DNA from 3 places in the Phormidesmis priestleyi ULC007 genome. Region 3 is predicted to be linked to each of the others. Evidence: predicted binding sites of a transcription regulator. Region 3 holds the regulator's gene; each other region holds the start of a gene.
The links. The regulator NtcA, encoded in region 3, controls nitrogen genes in cyanobacteria. The targets are predictions, from matches to a motif close to TTTGTANNNNNNNNTACAAA.

Region 1 (7,387 bases), on a different contig from region 3:
TTCGCCGCTGATACAGCGCTGAATGGAAATTGGAGTGGACGATCGGCGCAAAAATCGTTGCAGTGCCTCAAAATCTTCATTGCTGTCTTCCACAATTAACAACGGGGTGGGTCTGGCAATCATGCGTCTGCCTCCGCTGCCAGGGTGAAGTAAAACGTGCTGCCTTCAGCCGGAATTGATTTTACCCAAATTCTGCCGCCGTGCCGTTCCGCGATTTTGCGGGCGATCGTCAGCCCTGCCCCTGTGCCGCCGCCAAAGTCGTCCCGTCCATGCAGACGGCGAAAGATCTGGAAGATTTTGTCGAGGTGCTCTGGCGGAATGCCAATGCCGTTATCACCCACATAAAATGTGATCGGAGAAACGTTTCCTGCCCCTGCAATTTCTCCTTCCTGTCCTGCCAGATAGCCAATTTCTATCCATTTTTCTGCTTTGTTGTTGTATTTAATCGCGTTGCTAATCAAGTTGGTGAACAGTTCATTCACCTGAGCGCGATCGCATTTAACCTCCGGCAGGAAACGAGGAATGCGAAACTCGACTTCATTTTGCGGTCGGGCGATTGTCAGGGTGGCGATCGTTTGATGGACTAACTCATCGAGGTTCACCGTTTGGCGCATCAATTCGGCGCGTCCCAATCGAGAGAAATGCAGCAGCGAATTGATCAGGTCTTCCATACGTTGCGTCAGCCGCACCATCGTTTGCAGTTTTGCAACGCCATCGCCATCTAATGCCGTTGCATAATCTTCCATCAAGAAGTTGGCATAGTTGTGAATGCCCCGCAGTGGTTCTTTCAAATCGTGGGAGGCGATGTAAGCAAACGAATCGAGTTCTTCATTGCTCCGCTGCAATTCAAAATTCATTAGCGCCAATTCGTCTGCCTGCCGCAACACCACGCCCACCAGCAAACTTCGCAGTTCAATCACGGCTTCAATTTCGCAAGGTTTCCAGGGCAGCGCAGAAGCCCGCACTGTTTCCTGCCACAAATCAAACGATCGCCGCGGAGACATTCGCAAACTGTTGTCTGCTAAAACTTCGACGGGTTTGTTGGGGTTGCCGCCCCAATTTACGGTTTGAACCACCTCCGGGCGAAACCAGAGAATGTAGTTGTGGTGAACTTTGGAAATTTCCAGCGCTAGCACCCCACTGGCGATCGCCTTGAACGACTCGGCAGCGGGATAATTTTGGGAGAGCGATCGCGTTTCAAATAAGCTTTGATGAAAGTGAGGTTTCATCCAGTTGAGTAAGGCACGAACGTCCGCTTCAGCAGGGGTTTCACCCACGCAGATGCATTGGCTGGCGCTACAGATCACGGCTCCGGTTGCATTCACCAGTTGCAAAAGTTCAGGTTCCAGTTGCACCATGCCATCCAGGAAATACTCAGTCTGAGATAACGCTTCAATGAACTGGGCTTGTAATGTCTTTAACTGCACTTTGTAGGCTGTGTCTTCGTTGGTGACTTTATTTGCCAGTTCTGCCGACATCACCTGCCCAATAAACTCGCAAACTGTGCGGATATTGTAGGAAACATATTTGGGAGACAAATGATGGCAGGCAATCAATCCCCACAGCTTTTGATCCTGCATCAGCGAAATGGACATGGAAGCAGTCACGCCCATATTTTGCAGATATTCCAGGTGAAGGGGAGACACACTTCGCAACACGGACAAACTCAGATCAAGCGGTTGCTGAGTGACAGGATTGTTTGTCGGAGTTAACGCGACAGGCTGGTAGCTGACATCGGGAATTAGCCGCAGCCAGTTAAGGGTATACAGGTGTCGAGCTTGCTGGGGAATGTCGGAAGACGGATAGCGTAAGCCCAGAAGGCGTTTTCTGGTTGGTATCTTCTGCGATCACGCTGCCTGATTCCTCCGCATCAAACTGATAGACCATGACGCGATCGAAGCCAGTAATTCGCCGGACTTCTTTGACAACCTCTTGACACATTTCCAGCAGCGTCGGTGCTTTTTGAATGCGGGTAATCGTGCCTTTCACTTGATGATAAAAGTCGAAAAAGTTGGCATGACTCTCGATGGTATTCGGCTCTAATTCCAGCACAATGAACGAATCTAGGCGATGCACAATGCCATCAAACGCGATGGATTGATGCTGCCGCTCGATCGATAAATTGAGCGGATTAACGCTCTCAAAATCCTCTGTCAAACATTGCTGAATTAGCTTAACCTGCTCGTCACCCAATAAATCTGCCAACGGCTGACCTAGCAATTCCTCGGCAGAGCGATTGAGCAGTTCAAACGTGTTGCGGCTTACCTGAAGGATTTCTAGATTGGAACCGTGCAAAACTAGCAGCACCCCATGAGGTTGAACCAGTCCTGGAATGTGGATCGGTTCGCGATCGCAGTTAGTTAAATCGATTGTCAAATCCAGCGTTTCGTCAGACATTATTTAGATTCTTAAATTTCTCGTTGATTTGGCAGTGCTTCTGGAAAATGGCGATCGAGTAACTGTTGACACTGCTGCGATCGCTCTGCTTCAAGAGTGGTGCTTATCTCTTTCAGCATGGCTTTAATCTGTTTTAGTGCCAGGGGAGAGGGTTGCATATGGGTATTTTCCCATCGATTAACGGTGCTGTAAGTCACACCTAAAGCAGCGGCAAATTGTTCTTGGGTCAATCCAGTTAATTGCCGAAGTTCACGAATTAACCGACTAATTTCAGGTTGCTTCAGCATATTTACCTTCAGCACGAAATTCTAGTGTTTTTTGTGTAAAGCACTATGGCAAACGCTACAGAAAATTGTACCTTAGCCTATGAATTCACTTCTTTGTCTTCTAAAAGATTTAATAAGTTGGGTTTTAACGCAATGGTTGAAACTGAGATCGGAGCGGTTGGGTTGAATCGACATGATCAGTATTAGATGCTCATTTCTAGCATTCTTTGAATTGGACGTAGGGCAGCGAGGCGAGTCTGTTCAGGCAAGGTGATTTCTGGCGATCGAGTCTTCATTGCCAGATACAACTTTTCTAATGTGTTGAGTCGCATATGAGGACACTCGTTGCAAGCACAGTTGTTCACTGGCGGAGCGGCGATGAATTGCTTGTTAGGGGCAGCTTTCTGCATTTGATGAAGAATCCCCGCTTCGGTTGCCACAATAAAAGACTCGCTTGAGCTTTTCTGGCAATAGTTCAACAAAGCCGTTGTCGAACCGATGTAGTCGGCGTGGCGCAACACCGCAGGTTCACATTCTGGGTGAGCGATCACCTCAGCTTCAGGATGCTGAATCTTGAGTTGCACCATTTTCTTCTCAGAAAACGTTTCGTGCACCATGCAGCTTCCTTGCCAGAGCACCATTTCTCGCCCAGTTTGTTCGCTGACATACTTACCGAGGTTGCGATCGGGCGCAAAAATAATTGGCTGATCGGCAGGAATTTGACGGACGATCGACACTGCATTCGCGCTGGTGCAAATAATGTCACTCATTGCCTTAATGTCTGCTGTGCAATTTATGTAAGAAATTACCAAATGATCGGGATGTTTTGCCTTAAATTGGGCAAAGGCATCGGGCGGACAACTATCGGCAAGAGAACAACCCGCGTCTAAGTCTGGCAGCAACACCAGTTTGTTAGGATTGAGAATCTTCGCGGTTTCTGCCATAAAATGCACGCCTGCGAAAACAATTACGTCGGCCTCAGTTTTAGCAGCTTGTTGCGAAAGCCCCAAAGAGTCGCCTAAATAATCGGCAACGTCTTGAATATCAGGATCTTGGTAGTAGTGCGCCAAAACCACCGCATTGAGTTCGCGCTTGAGGTCAGCGATCGCACCAAACAAATCACGAGGCAAGCCGACTTTGGGAGAAGAAAGAGTAGTAAACACAATGGCAACCCGAAAACGATGAACCTCTATTCTAGTATTTATAGTTTAATTTACCAAAAATATCAAGACAAGTTTTAGCAGAAGCTACCACTTAAAAAATGAGATCTATCCCTTGTCAGATTCACTCCCCATTCTTCCTCCCGCATCCTTCTAGAATGGGATTAGTAGCCTTTACCGAAACTTTCAAGCTTTGATCCAATCGGAGACTTTAGAACTATTGGAGTGGTCGCGCCTTTGTCAGCACTTAGCGACATTTGCAGCGACGAAATTAGGTGCGATCGCCGCCCGTCGGCTCAAAATTCCGGCTCGTCAAGCAGACACGCTGACGCTGTTAGCGCAAACTCAAGAAGTCTATAGCTTAGAGAGTCGGTTGCCCAGTGGGTTGCGCTTTGACGGCATTGACGATATTGGTGAAGCGATCGAACGTGCCGCCCTGCAAGGCATTTTGTCAGGAGCCGAACTGCTGGCGATCGCCAAGACATTATCAGGTGCTAGAACGCTGCGACGGACGATCGACAACCAAGACGAGATTCCCGTCTTGAGTGTTCTCGTGTCTGAGCTACGAACCTATCCTGAAATTGAGCAGGAAATTTATCGCTGTATTAACGACGACGGTAAGGTGAGTGAGCGGGCGAGTCCTAAACTGGCTGAGATTCGGGCAAAGCAGAAACAACTGCGCGATCGCATTTACGATTTGCTGCAACGACTTATGCAGCGTCAGGCAAACGCCATTCAAGAGCAACTGATCACACAACGCGACGGGCGATATGTTGTTCCGGTGAAAGCGCCTCAAAAAGATGCCGTTCCGGGCATTGTTCACGATACGTCGATGAGCGGGGCAACGCTTTATGTCGAGCCAAACTCAACGATTCAGTTCAACAATCAACTTCGACAGCTCCAGCGTCAAGAACAGGTTGAAGAAGAAGCCGTTCGACGAGTCTTGACAGAACAGGTTGCTGCGGTTCAAGACGACTTAGAAAGACTGCTCGTGATCTGCACCACGCTGGATCTGGCGACGGCTCGGGCCCGCTATAGCCTTTGGTTAGAAGCCAATCCGCCGCGGTTTATCAACTATGTGGCTAGAGAAAATGTGTCTCCTGAAGTCGTGACGCTGCGTCAACTTCGCCATCCGCTGCTCGTTTGGCAACAGCGGCATGAACAGGGTCGATCGGTGATTCCGATCGATTTGTTCATTCAGCCTCAGATTAAAGTTGTGGCGATTACAGGGCCCAATACTGGAGGAAAAACCGTCACGCTCAAGACTTTCGGATTAGCGATTTTGATGGCAAAAGTCGGATTGTTTATCCCGGCTCGTGAGCCTGTAGAGTTGCCCTGGTTTGATCAAGTTCTTGCCGATATTGGCGATGAGCAATCGTTAGAGCAAAGCCTTTCAACGTTTTCGGGTCATATCCGGCGGATTAGTCGCATCTTGAATGCGCTGACAGTTGATGAAGACTCAACGCAGTCAGAGAATTCTGATTTAAAACTCGTCTCAAATTCTCTCGTTTTATTAGATGAAGTCGGAGCCGGAACCGATCCGACCGAAGGTAGTGCGCTTGCGATCGCGCTGCTCAAATATCTCGCCGATCACGCAGCACTGACGATCGCCACAACCCACTTTGGCGAACTTAAAGCGCTTAAATATGAAGACGATCGCTTTGAGAATGCCTCGGTTGAGTTTGATGATGTCTCTTTGTCTCCCACTTATCGCTTGCTGTGGGGCATTCCTGGACGATCGAATGCGCTGACGATCGCGCGTCGCCTCGGACTCAAAGAAGACATCATTCAAAGCGCTCAAGAACAGGTAGGCGGTGCCTCTGAAGATGTCAACCAGGTAATTGCAGGATTAGAATCTCAACGGCGACGACAAGAAACCAAAGCCCAAGAAGCGGCAAAAATCCTGGAGAGTGCCGAAAAACTGTATCGGCAAGTCTCCGACAAAGCTGCCAATCTCCAAGAACGGGAGCGATCGCTGCAACAGGCGCAAGAAAAAGCTGTTCAGGACGCGATCGTTGAGGCAAAGTCTGAAATTGCGAAAGTCATTCGCCAACTGCAAAAGGGCAATGTCACCGCTCAAGATGCCCAACAAGCCACTGATGCCTTAAACCGCATTGCTGAAAAACAGCTTCCTTCTCGCCAACCTGCCAAACCTAAACCGGGATTTCGTCCGCAGGTGGGTGATAAAGTCCGCATTCCTCGATTGGGGCAAACTGCGGAAGTGATCAGTGTTTCAGACGATGAAGAACTGGTCGTGCGGTTTGGTTTAATGAAGATGACCGTTCCTTTGCAGGATGTTGAGTCTTTGACGGGCGAAAAACCTGCCAAGCGAGAAGAGCGCAAATCCGACGATCGTAAATCTGAGGAAAAAACTCCGCCACCTCCCACGCCAGCAATTCGCACGTCTCGCAACACCATTGACATTCGTGGCAATCGGGTTGCCGATGCTGAAATTTTGCTCGATCGAGCGATTTCTGAAGTCGGTGGAGCGATTTGGATTATTCACGGTCACGGCACGGGGAAACTGCGGCAAGGCGTTCATGCATTCTTGCAGCAACATCCGCGCATCCAGCGATTTGAGTTGGCTCCTCCAGAAGACGGTGGTTCTGGAGTAACGATCGCCTATCCGATTTAGTGAAGTTTTACAGAAATCTCAGTTCAACAGATTTACGGATAATGACTAGACGCTCAAACTTTAGCTTCCAGTGATTTGAGAAATTCGGTATTAACGCCTGATTCACGGGTCAGCGCGATTTTGCCTGTGCGAGCGATTTCGCGGATTCCAAACTTATTTAGCACCTGAACGATCGCGACCATCTTCCCTGGATCGCCTACTACTTCCAACGTCAGCGAGTCTTCTGACACATCCACAACTCGTGCGCGGAAAATTTTAGCGAGTTCGACAATTTCCGACCGATTCGTGCTTCCGGCGTTCACTTTCAGCAACATCAACTCCCGCTCCACACAGGGAACTTCGGTAATGTCTTGCACCTTGATCACATTAATCAGCTTGTAGAGTTGTTTGGTCAACTGCTCAATGGTGCGATCGTCTCCCGGCACCACCATTGTGATTCGTGAAACGCCCATTTGCTCGGCTGGGCCTACCGCGAGACTTTCGATATTAAACCCCCGACGGGCAAACAATCCAGCAATCCGAGTCAAAACCCCGGCTTCGTCTTCAACCAGAACAGAAAGGGTGTGCTTCATCGCCGTATTGGTCAACAGAAAAATCAAGTTTTCCTATTCTATCGTGCAACTTCACGAATACTATTGTGTTTGCCCAAACAGCTTTATATCCTCTCGATCGGATATTATTCTCGCTGTAGGTAGATGCGCTGTGGTGCTCTAACCGTTCTAATTAATTGTGTAGATTTTACGTGGAGCAAAGGCTTTTATGGGTTGGTTACAAAGACTGTTCGGGCAAGAAAAACCCCCAGATCCTCAGCAGGCAATTAGTGGGCAGCCAGTGGCTCAAGCCCCAATGGATGCCTCTGCTGGTTCCCCGGCTGCTGAAGCAATTCCGCCTGAAAGAGTCGGTTTAAATGGCGAATATGACCAAAGCGG
Region 2 (7,387 bases), on a different contig from region 3:
TGTTTTTTTGGGGGCGCGATCGCGTCTCAAACTCTGATAAAAGATCTTTTTTCACACTCAACTTTAAGATTGCGTTGAGCACCACACTAGTCTTATTAGCGATCGGCACACTCGCATTTCTCGCAACCGAATCTCGTAATGTGCAAACGCTGGGTGCTTTGGGCTGGGGCGATCAAATCATGGCAGCCTGGTTTCAGTCGGTGGTGCCACGAACGGCAGGGTTTAATACGATCGACATCAGCAAAATGACCAACGCAGGGTTATTTATTACGATCGCGCTAATGTTTATTGGCGCAAATCCGGGGGGAACGGGTGGCGGCATCAAAACAACGACGTTCCGGGTCTTGATTAGCAGCACCAAAGCCGTCTTGCAAGGCAAAGATGAAGTGCTGTGCTATCACCGCCAGATTCCGGTACCTCTGATTTTAAAGGCGGTAGGCGTTTTGGTAGGTTCTGCTATGACGGTGATCGGCGGAACAATCTTGATTACTCTCACCGATCCAGAGCTTGATTTTATTAATATCTTGTTTGAAGTGGTGTCTGCCTTTGCAACGGTTGGTCTATCCGCAGTCGGAACGCCCAACATCTCGTCCCTCGGACAGATTGTCTTAATTGGAACCATGTATGTCGGTCGTGTGGGAATTTTGCTGCTAGTCGGTGCGCTTCTAGGCGACCCAAAGCCCAGTTTTGTCAATTATCCCGAAGAAAATTTGCTGGTGGGTTAAGCTGCATGCTCAACTCGTTAGATACTTTAAAGGATAACAGGGTCACTCTTTATTTCAAATCCCTTACTAATAGAACTGTGAATCTATCTGCACTTAAATTCTTTCATGGGCTTCGGGCTGATCATAAAAACAAGCAATTTGCGGTGATTGGCTTGGGGCGCTTTGGTCGCGCGGTTTGTTCGACGCTGCACGGTCAGGGATATGACGTTTTAGGGGTTGATTCTGACATGGAGCGAGTCGATCAGGCTTTAAGCGATCGCATCGTTGCCCATTCGCGACAGCTTGACTCAACCCAACCCGCTGCCCTTAAAGAAGCCGGAATTCTTGAGCAAGACACTGTGATTGTGGCGATCGGAAACTATGTTCAAGAAAGCATTATTACGACACTCAATGTCAAAGAGGGCGGCGTTCGTCATGTGATTGCCAAAGCCTCTTCAGAGATTCATGAAAAGCTGCTCAAAAAAGTGGGGGCTGATCATGTGGTGTTTCCCGAACACGACGCGGGCTATAACCTGGCGCGATCGCTGACCAAACCCGGCATTCTAGAACGCTTTGAACTCGACCCCGAAAACAGCATTGTCGAGGTGATCGTGCCCGAAGAATTTGATAATCGCACGATCGCCGAAATAAAACTGCGCGCTCGCTATGGGCTAAATATGCTGGCGTTTAGTCAAGATGGCAAGTTTGTGATCAATCCTGACCCGATCACCATTCTTCGCAAGGGTTCAGCGATCGTGGTGATTGGGGCGAATAAGGACATCGATCGACTACCCATTTAGAACTGTGAATTAAATTAACGTCAGTTCGATGAGTTCCTTCGCCGCAATTGTTTTTGAAATGGCTGTCACTAAAAAAGAGACAACCCCAATGTTGGAGTTGCCTAATCAAGTCTGGAAAGGTGAATTTCAAAGAGTGACTTCTAAGGAATTTTGGAAAGTTAGACGGCTTCCAAATTCTTTTCCCCAGTCCGAATCCGAATTACTTGGTCAACGGGAGTAATAAAGATTTTGCCATCCCCAATTTCCCCAGTGCGGGCAGCAACAATGATTTTTTCAACCACCATATCAACCTGTTCATCTTCGACTACGATTTCGACCTTGAGCTTCTGCAAAAACTCAACTGTGTATTCTGAGCCGCGATAGCGCTCAGTTTGCCCCTTCTGTCGTCCAAAACCCCGGACTTCAGAAACCGTCATGCCCACAATGCCAGCATTGACTAATGCAATCTTGACTTCATCAAGTTTGAACGGGCGGATGATAGCCTCAACCTTCTTCAAGCGCTTACACTCCTTCTCAATTTGTCTGTATCTATCAATCTATCAGCATGACTCTTCTATCACCGTTAGCCAGAAGCGGTTTGTAACGACGACTACCCTTTGAGGTTGAAGTCATGCCTTGTGCAGATATACCCTAGAGTCTCCCACGATCGCGACTCGATTTTTTGACGAACTATTGCACGTCTATTGAGTCTAGCTATCGTTTTATCAACATTTGTGGCAGCTTGTAACGTGCTTTCAGACTTGCCTATTTATTCCCAGACGGCAAGAGGGGGCGCACAATTAAAAAGCCCGTACCAAAAGCTGTGATGACGATCGTCACAATAATTAGCCCTAACAACCAACCGTTTAACTCAGTCGGACGTTTGTCAGCCTGAATTTTGCGACGAGGCTGGCTTTCTTGCTCAAAGACTAGATGATCTGACAACAAGGGCGACTCGTTTGACTCTACTAGGTATTGCTTGGGTAGAGGAGGTGCAGGCGGACGCGCTACTGCTGGAGGAGCGCTAAATCTAGCCTCTAGGTCGGGCATCACCTCTACACGAGGGATTTGAGGCAAATCCATATTCACGGGCGGCAAATTGCTCACGACTTGACGAAGATGTAGAGTCGTCAAGGCGGCCTTCTCAACCTCTTGCCGCAGATAATTATTTTGCTTGGCTAACTGCTGGTTTTGCGCTTTGAGTGCTTCTACAGTTGATCTTGAAGCCTGAAGCTCGGCGGTCACCTCGCGGTAGAGAGAAATGGGCACAGACGGAGAATAAGCACTTGCAGATGAGACAGGTTGCCCGGATGCTTTAGCAGTCCGCGCAGAGGGTTGAGGGTTCACGTTAGAAGTCATAAATTTGCATCACCACAGTCAAACAGTCAGCAGAATCTGGAAAACTATGCCACAGAATAGCTGTAATTTAGGCAATTGAAGCAAAAATAGTCAAGAAATTTGGCAAAAATCACCCGATCGCGACAGATTTCTCTCGATCAGGTGGAAGATGACTCAGAAATTCAAAAACCGCTTGTGTGTTCGTGCTTCGATCGCGACAAGATCGCAAACAGAATTGCTACAATCAATCAGTTTTAGAATGGTCAATACTGACTGAATCCACGATCGCCAATCCACCTCTATGACTCATCCTCAAACGCAAGAAACTTCGTCGGCTCCAGGCGTTAAATATGGCGAACGCATCATCGAAGAAGGTGGACTGATTACCTTCCCCAATCCGCGACCCGGACGGCGCTATACGATCGCCATTACGCTGCCAGAATTTACCTGCAAATGTCCGTTTTCTGGCTACCCTGACTTTGGGACGATCTATGTCACCTATGTGCCCGATCAGCGGGTAGTTGAGCTAAAAGCCATTAAGCTCTATATCAACAGCTACCGCGATCGCTACATCTCTCACGAAGAGTCTGCTAACCAGATTTTGGATGATTTGGTTGCCGCTTGCGATCCGTTAGAAATCAATGTCAGAGCCGACTATACACCTCGTGGGAACGTGCATACAGTCGTTGAAGTGAACCACAAAAAGGGTGAAGCGTAATTTAAGTTCGGCGTGTCAATCGGCGTAACGTTTTCACCCCAGCCCAGCCTAAAAAGCTGCCCACAAAATAAGGGGGGAAGTCTGACCAGCCAAAGGTGTTGCCCAAAACCAATCTTCCGGGTAGGGTGGCGCGAATGGCTTGCAGAAATGGTGGCTTCCAAAGCTGAAGAAACTCGATCGCGCAGGATGTGAGGAAAACGGCGATCGCCACCCGCATCACAGACGCTTTGGGATAGCAACCCATCACCAGCAAAATCCAAAAGATCTGGTAGGTGAGACTGCCGCCGATGTCGTGTAGCCATTCCGCCCCACCCTGCGAAAATCGTACTGCATAACCTATTGGCAGGAGGGCGATCGCGCAGACGAGAAGAGCAACTCGATAAGACATGAATCTACTACGCGATCGTTGAGTTGTGACTTATTCACTGACTGCCTATGAATTTTTAGCTCTAACCAATAAGCCATGTTTAGGTGCAAAAATCATCGCAACCACAAACAGCAGCGTTTGCAGCACTACAATACATCCGCCTGTTGAGCCATCAATGTGGTAGCTGATGTAGGTGCCCATGACGCTAGAAAATACGCCGGAAGCCATCGCAATCAGCACCATGTGGTCAAAGCGATCGCTTAACAAATACGCGGTTGCCCCCGGCGTGACCAACATAGCAACGACTAAAATAATGCCAACGGTTTGCAGCCCAGCAACCGCAGTCAGCGACAGCAAAGACAGCAGAACATAGTAGAGAAAAACAATATTGATCCCGATCGATTGGGCATGAGTCGAGTCAAAGCAAAATAAAACTAAATCTTTGCGTAAAATCGCCAGCGTCACTAGGGTGATCACACTAATGACGATCGTTTGGATAATGTCAGAATCCGAAATTCCTAAGACATTGCCAAACAAAATGTGGCTCAAATCGACTGTGCTGGTGATTTTGGAAATCAGCACAATACCCAACGCAAAAAAGCCAGTAAACACCAATCCAATCACCGTATCTTCTTTAACGCGAGTTTTGGATTTGATAAACCCGATCGCGATTACAGAACCCACACCAAACACAAACGCCCCGATCGCAAAGGGAATATTCAGCACATAAGCAATCACCACTCCTGGCAGCACCGCGTGGGAGACGGCATCGCCCATCAGCGCCCATCCCTTCAAGGTCATGTAGCAAGATAGGGCAGAGCAGACTAACCCCACCAAAGCACTGACGAGAATTGCCTTGACCATAAACTCGTGCTGCAAGGGTGCGGCAAACCACTGAATCAAGTCCATTCTTGCTCCTCCTGACTACGCTGAGTTGACCGACTTTTGGCAAATCCGAAATCGCCAACTGAACCGCCAAAGGTGCGGGAAAGATTTTCTTCTGTAAACACCTCTGAAGTCTTGCCATAAGCCAGAATCGTGCGGTTAATCAACACAACCTGATCGCAGAAGGTGGTGACAGAAGCAAGATCATGGGTAGAAATTAAAACTGTATAACCCGCCTGTCGCAGTTCCATCAGCAGGTTAATCATCATCTTCTCGGTTTTGATGTCAACTCCTGCAAACGGCTCATCTAGCAGCAAAACGGTGCTTTGTTGCGCCAATGCTCGGGCAAAAAAGGTGCGTTTCTTTTGGCCGCCGGATAGCTCACCAATTTGGCGATCGTGCATCTGCCACATTTCGACTCGTTCTAAACTGTCTCGCACGGCACGCTTGTCGGGCGATCGAGGAATTCGCAGCAAATTCATGTAGCCGTAGCGTCCCATCATCACGACATCGTGGACGCTGACCGGAAAATTCCAGTCCACTTCTTCCGATTGGGGCACATAAGCCACCAGATTTTGTTTTTGTACCTGACGAATCGGTAGCCCATTAATCAGCACTCTGCCGCTGGCAGGTTTAACAAAGCCCATCACTGCTTTAAACAGCGTAGATTTTCCTGCGCCATTCATCCCCACCAGTCCGCAAATAGTTCCGGCTTTGAGTTGCAGTGAGGCACTATGCAACGCCACTTTACCGTGATAGGCGACCGTCACATTTTCGATATCAATGCTAATCTGCTCCATAGGTTTCCTCTACTTACTTTGCAAGCCCTTGATCAAGGTGTTGATGTTGTATTCCAAAAGTTTGAGATAGGTTGCTGCAGGACCGTCGGTCGGAGAGAGAGAATCGACATAGAACACGCCTGCAAATTTTGCACCTGTTTCTTTTGCCACTTGAAGCTGTGCCTCATTGCTGACCGTGCTTTCGCAAAACACAGCCGGAATCTGGTTTGCCCTCACCGTATTGATTACCTTTTCCACCTTTTTCGGCGTGGCTAGCTGTTCGGCATTGACTGCCCAAATATAAACCTCCTTTAAGCCATAGTCGCGAGCAATGTAGGAGAATGCACCTTCACAACTGACGATGTAGCGTTTATCGGAAGGAATAGTTGAGATAGCTTGGTTCAGTTTTTCGTCGATCGACCGAATCTGCTGACTGTAAGTTTTGGCATTTGCGTCATAGGTTGTCGCGTTAGCCGGATCGAGGTTTACCAGTGCTTTGCGAATATTTTCGACGTAGATCAAAGCATTTTTAGGCGACATCCAAGCGTGGGGATTGGGCTTGCCTTGATAAGCATCTTCGCCAATGTTGACGGGTTGGAATCCTTCACTCAAGGTGACATGAGAAACGTTGGGCAGACTGTTGTAGAACCGGGTTGCCCAGCGTTCCAGGTTCAAGCCGTTTTCTAAAATTAGATCAGCCCTTTGCCCTCGTTCTAGGTCACTAGGCGTGATTTCATAGCCGTGAATTTCAGCCCCCGGTTTAGTGATGGATTCGACGATCGCCTTGTCACCTGCCACGTTTTGCGCCATATCTGCCAGCACCGTAAATGTGGTGAGAATGACCTTTTTATCGTTTTGAGCAGAGGCAGCAGGGGCTTGATTTTGCTGAGTCTGAGACGGAGTAGTCTGGGCGCACCCACTTAACCACGCCCCCAACAAAAGAGTAAACAGACCAGCCTGCAAGCGTCTTAAGGAAATTGAGCCTTGATTAAGACCGAATTTATGCTTCATAGTTATTTTTCATAATTCTTTCACTTTTTGAAATCTATCATAAAGTGGCAAAGAATGAAAGAATTATGAAAAATAGGAATAATCGATCGTGCCAGTAGTCTAAACAATCCAACAATCTGCCTAAACTTCAGCTAACTGAGTGCTTGTGTCTAAGACATTCTCTCGCTCCCCAATCTGATCTAACAGTTCTAAAAACTCGCGTTCAAAAGTAACTTGAGCACGGTTTGTGTTGCCGCCAATGTAGAACTTACCGTCCTTTTGCAATGCCCAAATTTGGGAGTGAGACACATAGCTCATCATGGTGCTGATCATCAGCAAGCCAAAGCCTAGATAAACGATCGGAATCCCCGGATCAGCTTTGATTTGTAGCCCAGTGCTGCCGATGATGTCAGCGATCGCCAACGTTACGCCTTTAACTTGCACCGACATTCCTTTACGAACGGTCGAAATCAGCTTGCCATCGGTGTCATAGATGAGCAGCAGTCCTTGTAAGTCTCTCGCAATCAGAGATACCCCATCACTCAAATCAGGCTTGAGCGGAACCCAGGTGCCCCAAACTCGACTGCCGACTGCATCTAGTTTTGCCATCGGAAACTGCAAGACTGGGCTTTTGTTGAGTTTGACTTGCACCGCCGCGATCGACCAATCTGCCTGATAGAGCGTCACGCCCTTGTGTTTAAGAGGTTCGTTGACGTGAATGGTCTTACGATCGACCTCTTTACCGTCGTTATCTAAGACTGATAAGTCAGAATAAAACTGGTCAATTTCGCCCGTTGGCAAATAATCAATCCAAAAGCGATTGACTT
Region 3 (7,387 bases):
GCACCAGGGTTACCCGGAATCGAACTCGCATTGCTGGCACGATAAAATCGCTCAAACACTCTCTCACGATCCGCCACAGGAATGCCAATTCCTTGATCTTGAACGCAAAACACAATTCCATTTTGCTGATCGCACAACTCTATCTGCACCGTTCCCCCATCGGGCGAATATCGCAAGGCATTGGCGATCAGTTGCGTCACCATCTGTTTGAGCAACGCCGTATCGGCATAAATGACGATCGATTGCTCCTTGTGCTTTGTAAACACCAGACGATGAAGGCTATCGGGCGAAAGATGCCATTCCGCTACTAGTGTTTGACAAAACTCGGTCAGCTTCAGAGGTTGAGGATTAAATGGCAAAGAGCGAGCTTCTGCTTGCGCCAAGAAAAGCGTATTCTCTAGCATTTGCTGAAGGCGGCTGACACTCTCAGTAATGCGCTGAAAGTGACGATTGTTCAGCAAATTTTCTGGAGAGCCACCTTCTTTATGGGGCGATCGTGCCAACAATTCTGCTGAGAGGGTAATCACAGACAAAGGCGCGTAGAATTCACGAGAAATCCGACTCATTAGCTCTGATTGGAGATCATTTGGGTGTTGCGCTTGAGCCAGAGCAGTTTGTAGGTGAGTTTGCAGATTGAGAAGTTGTTCGTTGCGATCGATGAGTTCTGATGTGCGTGTCTGCACTTTGATTTCTAGCTCTCGGTTCAACCTTTTTAGAACCGTTTCGGCAGCGCGACGATCGGTGAGTTCTTGCTGAAGCTGCACGTTTTGCGCTTGAAGCTGCTGTTGCAACTGACTGAGTTTCAACTGAGTCTCGATTCGTACTAACACTTCGGCAGGTTCAAAAGGCTTGGTGATGTAGTCAGATCCCCCAAAGCGAAACGCCATCACTTTATCGAGCGCTTCATCATTGGCGCTGAGAAAAATAATCGGGATATCGCGAGTGCGATCGCTAGATTTAAGAAAGCTGCACGCCTGATAGCCACTCAACGATGGCATCACAATGTCAAGCAAAATCAGATCGGGAGGATTCAAAATTGCCGCTTGCAGTGCCAACATTCCATCAGTCACTTTGCGAACTTTGTGCCCCTGTTGCGTCAACAACCCTGACAGCGATCGCAAATTGTCTATGTCATCTACGAGTAGGATATCGCCAACAGGTTTTTCAGGTTCGCTAGTCATGAGCTTGGAAAACTAGTAAAAAAAGTCACCTGCTGAGGGTCAGGCTTAAAGCAGAGTATAGCCACTAAACCCTTTTCTGAGAGGTTTACAGAGTGACTAGTCTTTTTCATCACCTTTGAGATAGATTGTCAAGCTTATAGTACGCCTTTAGAGCTAGGAATCGTATGGGCACGACGCGGATCGATCTCGGCTGCCATGCGGAGCGATCGCGCAAACGCTTTAAACGTCGCCTCGATAATGTGATGGGAGTTAATGCCGTCTAGCTGACGAATGTGCAGCGTCATCTGAGAGTGATTGACGATCGCCACAAAAAATTCTCGCACCAGTTGCGTATCATACGTTCCCACTCGCTGAGTCGGAATCTCTAACCCATAACTCAAGTGGGGGCGACCCGAAAAATCAAGCGCAATTTGAACGAGGGCTTCATCGAGCGGCGCAACAAAATGACCAAACCGCACGATGCCTTTGCGATCGCCCAGTGCTTTGGCAAACGCCATTCCCAGCGTAATTCCGACATCTTCGTTGGTGTGGTGATCATCAATCTCGATATCGCCTATTGCTTGCACCTCTAAATCAATCAGCCCGTGTGATGAAATCTGGTGCAGCATATGATCGAGAAAAGGAATTCCCGTTTTGGCAACGCACTGACCTGTGCCATCTAAGTTGAGGCTGATATGCACATCGGTTTCACCTGTTTTGCGGCTGACCGAGGCAGTCCGATTCCCTTCAGGAATGTAGGAAGGCGCAACTTGAAGACGATCGCTGGTCTGCATAGGAGTCATTTTGAAGATTATTTTCCATTATCTCTGCAATCCAAAAAATCCAGCAGCATTTTATTTTAGTCAACACTGCTGGATTTGCTGGTGGGGCGATCGCGTCCCTACTCTGCCGCGCTTTTTGATCCCGTCATCCCCATGATTTCGTATCCAGCATCAACGTAGATCGTTTGTCCCGTAATGCCGCTAGACAAATCACTACACAAAAACGCTGCCGTATTGCCGACTTCTGTTTGAGTCACCGTCCGACCCAGAGGAGCCACCGCTTCAACGTGGTGAATCATATCTAAAATTCCGCCCACCGCCGACGAAGCCAACGTCCGAATCGGGCCGGCTGAGATCGCGTTAACTCGAATATTTTGTGCCCCCATCTCAGAGGCGAGATATCGCACATTCATTTCTAATGCCGCTTTTGCAATCCCCATGACATTGTAATTGGGGATCACTTTCACACCGCCAAAATAGGTCATCGTGACAATGCTGCCGCCGTTGGTCATCAAAGGTTTTGCAACGCCAGCCAGCTTGATTAACGAATAAGCACTGATGTCAAGAGCCGTGGTGAACCCAGCGCGACTCGTTTTGCTAAAGTCGCCAGACAGATCGTCTTTACTGGCAAAGGCTAGACAGTGAATGAGAATATCTAGCTGATTCCATTGGTCGCGCACCGTGTCAAACGTCGCCTGAATCTGGTCATCGTCCTGAACATTTAACGGCAAAAATAAGCTGGGCTGCAATGGCTCTACGAGTTCGGCAACCTTTTTCTCCATCCTTCCCCGTTCATCGGGCAGGTAGGTGATGCCAAGATTTGCGCCCGCTTTGTGGAGTTGTTGAGCAATGCCCCACGCGATCGACTTGTTATTGGCAATTCCAGTCACCAGAGCGTTTTTTCCAGTCAGGTTCAACATAGACATTCATTTCAATAGCATCTACAAGACTACAGTGCGACGGGTAACGGTTGAAGTGCAAATCGCTTTACTTAGCGCTAGGATGTGGGCAAATCTTAATTGAGTTATTGAAAAACTTGAAGTAATAACAGAGTCCCTACCCGGTTTTCAGAAAACTTCCGGCTGCTAGAAGAAATAAGGTAGTATTAGGCACAAAAAGTACCGCGAGAGTGAGTTTAAGTGTTCTAAAGTCATCAATCTCTCACAGAAAAGTCTTAGATTAAGGCTCCGTCGATGACAGGGAGAAAATTGGAGTAGGAGTTACGACAAAGGAAATGGTAGTGACCAAAGAGCGACCCTTAGCAACGATGTTTCGTCAGATTGGTGGAGGAGCCTTCCCGCCAGTCGTAGAGACGTTTGAGCGCGGCAAGACGATTTTCTTTCCAGGCGACCCGGCAGAGCGGGTTTATTTCTTATTAAAAGGGGCAGTGAAGCTCTCTAGAGTTTATGAAGCAGGTGAAGAAATCACCGTTGCCCTACTGCGCGAGAATAGTGTCTTTGGCGTGTTATCGCTGATTACGGGGCAGCGTTCCGATCGCTTCTATCACGCGGTTGCGTTTACCCCGGCTGAGTTGTTGTCGGTGCCGATCGAGCAAGTCGAAAAAGCGCTCAAAGACAACCCCGAATTGTCAATGCTGATGCTGCGGGGTTTGTCGTCTCGAATTCTGCAAACTGAGATGATGATCGAAACTCTGGCCCATCGAGATATGGGTTCTCGCCTAGTTAGCTTCTTGCTGATTCTCTGCCGCGATTTTGGGGTTCCTGGTCAAGATGGGATCACGATCGATCTGAAGCTCTCACACCAGGCCATTGCTGAAGCGATCGGCTCAACTCGCGTCACAGTGACTCGGCTGTTAGGCGATTTACGTCAAGACAAAATGATCTCAATTCACAAGAAAAAAATCACGGTGCATAACCCAGTCACCTTGAGTCAGCAGTTCACTTAGTGATCAGGTAATTCCTGTAACTAATTGATCCTTGTTTCTGTAAATACGATATTCTGTAAAAGCACTAAATCGTAAATACAGAACATGGTTAATAAGAAAACTAAAACTGTCTCAAAATCTAATGGAACGTCAGCACCCACCAATCTGAATGAGTGGGCTGGTGGAAAAAGTGCTGAAGAAAGCCCTGCTCCTGAGGCCTCGGTGTCTGTCGCAGAAACTGTTGCAGCAGCAGTAAAACCTGTTGCCGAAAAAGCAGCTCACGTTGCTAAAAAGATCACAAAAACAAAAGCTGTCGCACCGATCGAAGGGGTGCCTGACGAAAAAGCAGTCGAAATCACCTCCAAAAAGTCCGCTAAAGATACTAAAGATCAGTCTTCTGAGAAATCAGTGAAAATGAAACGGCTGACTTTAGATATCTCTAAGCCGTTGCACAAAGCTATCAAAGCTAAAGCGGTCGAAGAAGGCATTCCGATGGTTGATATGCTGCGATCGCTGCTAGAAAAATATTATGGCAAAAACTAGAAGGCGGTGATTAGGTGCTGACGATGCCTGACCACTGAGCTTTCTTTAATTTTTCACGTCGGTATGAAAAGAAATTCAGAGAGTCTTGATAGGTGCAGTGAGGCGCGATCGCGATCTGTTCTTCGCCAAGTCCCAATCGCTCTAGTTGCAGAGCATTAACTCGTCGCACATCTAATCGCACTCGCCCCGATGTCGAGTCAGACAGCACTGGAGAATTGGGCATTTCTAGTAATCGTTCTACGTTCGCGTCTAAAGAACTTTCTAAATCGAGGTTGATGACAGTCGCTCCGACCTCGACTGCCACATGAGTAGAAACCTGATAGACTTCCCCTGCGATCGCTGGGCCCATCGCTACCCGCAAATCTTGAATTTGGCTCCCTTGCTGGCAGAGACGCGCGATCGTGCCGGGCACAATCTTTTGAGCCGTTCCCCGCCATCCCGCATGGACAGCAGCCACTTGACCTGTCTTGACATCCGCAATCAGCACTGGGGTACAGTCAGCGCTGCAAACCCACATCGCTTGACTGGCTTGCTCCGAAATTACTCCATCGGCATCGGGTAGATTCTCATTCGTTAACGGAGTTGGCATTTCTGACGGTGCCAACACGACGTTGCCATGCACTTGTTTAGCGCGATATGCCTGAGCAAATGGATACAACGCCTCCGTGATCTCAAAGGGCGATCGCGGTGCAAACTGTTGCGTAAAAAAGCCGTGTTTCCAGGGCGCTAGCAGACTAGACGTTAAATAGGGTAGATGATTCCAAGTTTGCCAGTGCCAAGTGTGCATGACTAATCGAGACTGCGGGGTGATAGGGTCACGTTCACTTTAGCAATCGATCGTTGTTTTTAGCCTTCTAGAAGCGCGTTAGCTTCGCTCCACGTAGTATTTGCCGCTTTGCGAGAAAGTCCGGGTGCGCTCAGAAGAACCTTGAAGAATATCTCTGGAGTAGACTGCGTGTTAAGTTTCGACAAAGGTAATGGTTGAAATATTATGATCTAAGCGATCGTTCTCGCAGGGCAGGTAAACTGGAACCTGGCAACGAGCATTCTCGACAAGTGTCACATTACACCAGCGCAGCAAGCAATTCGTGAGGAGATTGATCATGACTCAGCAACCCAACGTGACCCGCCAGAAAACTTTTTGGGGGCAACGTTTTTTAATCAGGCGGTTGAGTTACTTGAGCGGAGTTGGCATTTTGGGCAGTGGGGCAGCGATCGCTCAAGCTCCGTCTAATGTGCCCCCGGTGATCATTTCGGCTCCGTCAAGCTCTCAGTCTGCGTCGCCAGCAAGTGCCCTATCAAACGAGAGATTGTCATCTACGACCCTCGGTGCTGCTGCCCTAGCCCTGCCCGAACGTTCAGCCCCTGCCGATCAAGTGCAAATCGACGTGCAGCCTACCCAAACTTCTCCTGCTGTGACCCCGCCTTCAGAATCGTATGAGGCACCTAGCACGATCGTGATTACAAATCGCTCGTCGGGCTGTGAGATCACGCTCAATCAAGGACAGGCGATCGCAGATGGATCATGTGGCAGTCAACGCCCAGTTGCAAGCGCATCGGTTCGGAGGAACATCGGAGCGATCGGGGGCGAGGTCGAGTCTGTGCAAGTGAGCGCGACTCCAACTATTAGAAGTTTCTCTAGCAGCCCAGAGGCGAGTGTAACGACTGCCGCCGCACCTGCCTACAGCTTTGTGAAAGACTACTATAACCGCACAATTCGCCCCTTAGGTCGCCCAGGGAATGGAAATCTACGGCTGATGTTCCCGCTCTCGATCCCGGTTGAGATCACGTCAATTTTTGGCTGGCGAATTCACCCAATCAGTGGCGATGCTCGCTTTCACGCTGGCACAGATTTGGGCGCGCCGATGGGGACTCCCGTTTTAGCAGCGCTGGCAGGTCGAGTGGTTTTAGCAGACTTTTTTGGCGGCTATGGGTTAGCGATCGCCCTCGAACACGACAACGGCAAGCAGCAAACGCTTTATGGGCACCTCTCAGAGATCTTTGTCAAACCGGGCGAAGCCGTCAAACAAGGCACCGTGATCGCACGGAGCGGCAGCACTGGCAACTCTACGGGGCCTCACCTGCACTTTGAGTTTAGACAACTGACGACCGAAGGCTGGGTCGCTCAAGATCCAGGGGTGCAGCTAGAGTCTGCGCTGGCTCAGTTGGTGAAGTCGCTCCAAACGGCTCAAAAGGCACCCGTTCAACCAAGCAACGGCAAATCTTAGAGCAGACTTGGCGATCGCGCATTCACCAAACAACTTTCTATCCTGAAATGAAAACTATCGAAACGATCGCGCATGTTGCTCCAGATGGAAAGCTGACGCTCCAGCTACCTGCTGACATTCCCCCAGGCGATCACAAAATTGTCCTTGTGATTGACGAAGTGCCGATGTCTCAAACTGAATCCTCAAAAGAAAGGAGTAATGCTTGGAATGTTCTCAAGAAATATGCAGGAACCGTGAAGGATCTGCCGGAAGATTGGGCGATCGAGCATGATCATTATCTCTATGGCATACCCAGGCGCAACTCTCAAGAACCTTCAATGCAGCATTTTTAATGAATTTACAGATAGCCATGTTCCGCTAAAAAATCGGGACTGAGGACAGCAGGAGAACCGATCGCGATTTCCCCATGACTGGCAGAACCCGATCGTAGAAACTTCTCAACATACTTACCCAAAATATCGCCCTCTAAATTCACCCAACTGCCTGGGCTGAGGTGACAAAGGTTGGTTTCCTCATAGGTGTGCGGGATCACTGCGACCGTGAACCAAGATCCAGCCGGATCACAGTTAGCAACGGTCAAACTAATGCCGTTAATCGCCACACTTCCTTTGGGGAGAATGTAGCGGGCAACTCGCTGACTCGCGGTCGTAAACGTCATTTCCCAAGAGCTTGCGGTCTGCACTGCCGATTTGAGCATTCCTGTACCGTCAATGTGCCCTGTGACAAAGTGACCGCCCAACTTGCTGCCAACACGCAAAGAGGTTTCGAGGTTGACACGCTTATTGCCAG

Region 1: nadA (quinolinate synthase NadA) is a predicted target of NtcA. The motif match lies at 3,864-3,883, and genes of this name have one in related genera.
Region 2: C7B65_RS16080 (P-II family nitrogen regulator) is a predicted target of NtcA. The motif match lies at 2,081-2,100, and genes of this name have one in related genera.

Annotation. Positions count from the first base shown of each region.
Region 1 covers NZ_PVWG01000014.1:31,708-39,094, reverse strand. The annotation lists gene C7B65_RS13750 (response regulator) at 1-123, opposite strand, end outside; gene C7B65_RS13745 (ATP-binding protein) at 120-1,742, opposite strand; gene C7B65_RS28785 (hypothetical protein) at 1,756-2,397, opposite strand; gene C7B65_RS13740 (helix-turn-helix domain-containing protein) at 2,409-2,684, opposite strand; gene nadA (quinolinate synthase NadA) at 2,867-3,826, opposite strand; gene C7B65_RS13730 (endonuclease MutS2) at 4,017-6,458, shown strand; gene ilvN (acetolactate synthase small subunit) at 6,512-7,057, opposite strand; gene C7B65_RS13720 (BON domain-containing protein) at 7,218-7,387, shown strand, end outside.
Region 2 covers NZ_PVWG01000019.1:33,728-41,114, forward strand. The annotation lists gene C7B65_RS16070 (TrkH family potassium uptake protein) at 1-725, shown strand, start outside; gene C7B65_RS16075 (potassium channel family protein) at 803-1,504, shown strand; gene C7B65_RS16080 (P-II family nitrogen regulator) at 1,663-2,001, opposite strand; gene C7B65_RS16085 (hypothetical protein) at 2,249-2,842, opposite strand; gene queF (preQ(1) synthase) at 3,123-3,539, shown strand; gene C7B65_RS16095 (ribosomal maturation YjgA family protein) at 3,541-3,927, opposite strand; gene C7B65_RS16100 (metal ABC transporter permease) at 3,973-4,815, opposite strand; gene C7B65_RS16105 (metal ABC transporter ATP-binding protein) at 4,806-5,591, opposite strand; gene C7B65_RS16110 (metal ABC transporter substrate-binding protein) at 5,601-6,581, opposite strand; gene C7B65_RS16115 (cytochrome c biogenesis protein) at 6,702-7,387, opposite strand, start outside.
Region 3 covers NZ_PVWG01000009.1:90,757-98,143, reverse strand. The annotation lists gene C7B65_RS10520 (hybrid sensor histidine kinase/response regulator) at 1-1,181, opposite strand, end outside; gene hisB (imidazoleglycerol-phosphate dehydratase HisB) at 1,316-1,963, opposite strand; gene fabI (enoyl-ACP reductase FabI) at 2,062-2,862, opposite strand; gene ntcA (global nitrogen regulator NtcA) at 3,177-3,848, shown strand; gene C7B65_RS10500 (hypothetical protein) at 3,933-4,370, shown strand; gene pgeF (peptidoglycan editing factor PgeF) at 4,381-5,157, opposite strand; gene C7B65_RS10490 (M23 family metallopeptidase) at 5,474-6,598, shown strand; gene C7B65_RS10485 (hypothetical protein) at 6,646-6,930, shown strand; gene ribE (riboflavin synthase) at 6,936-7,387, opposite strand, start outside.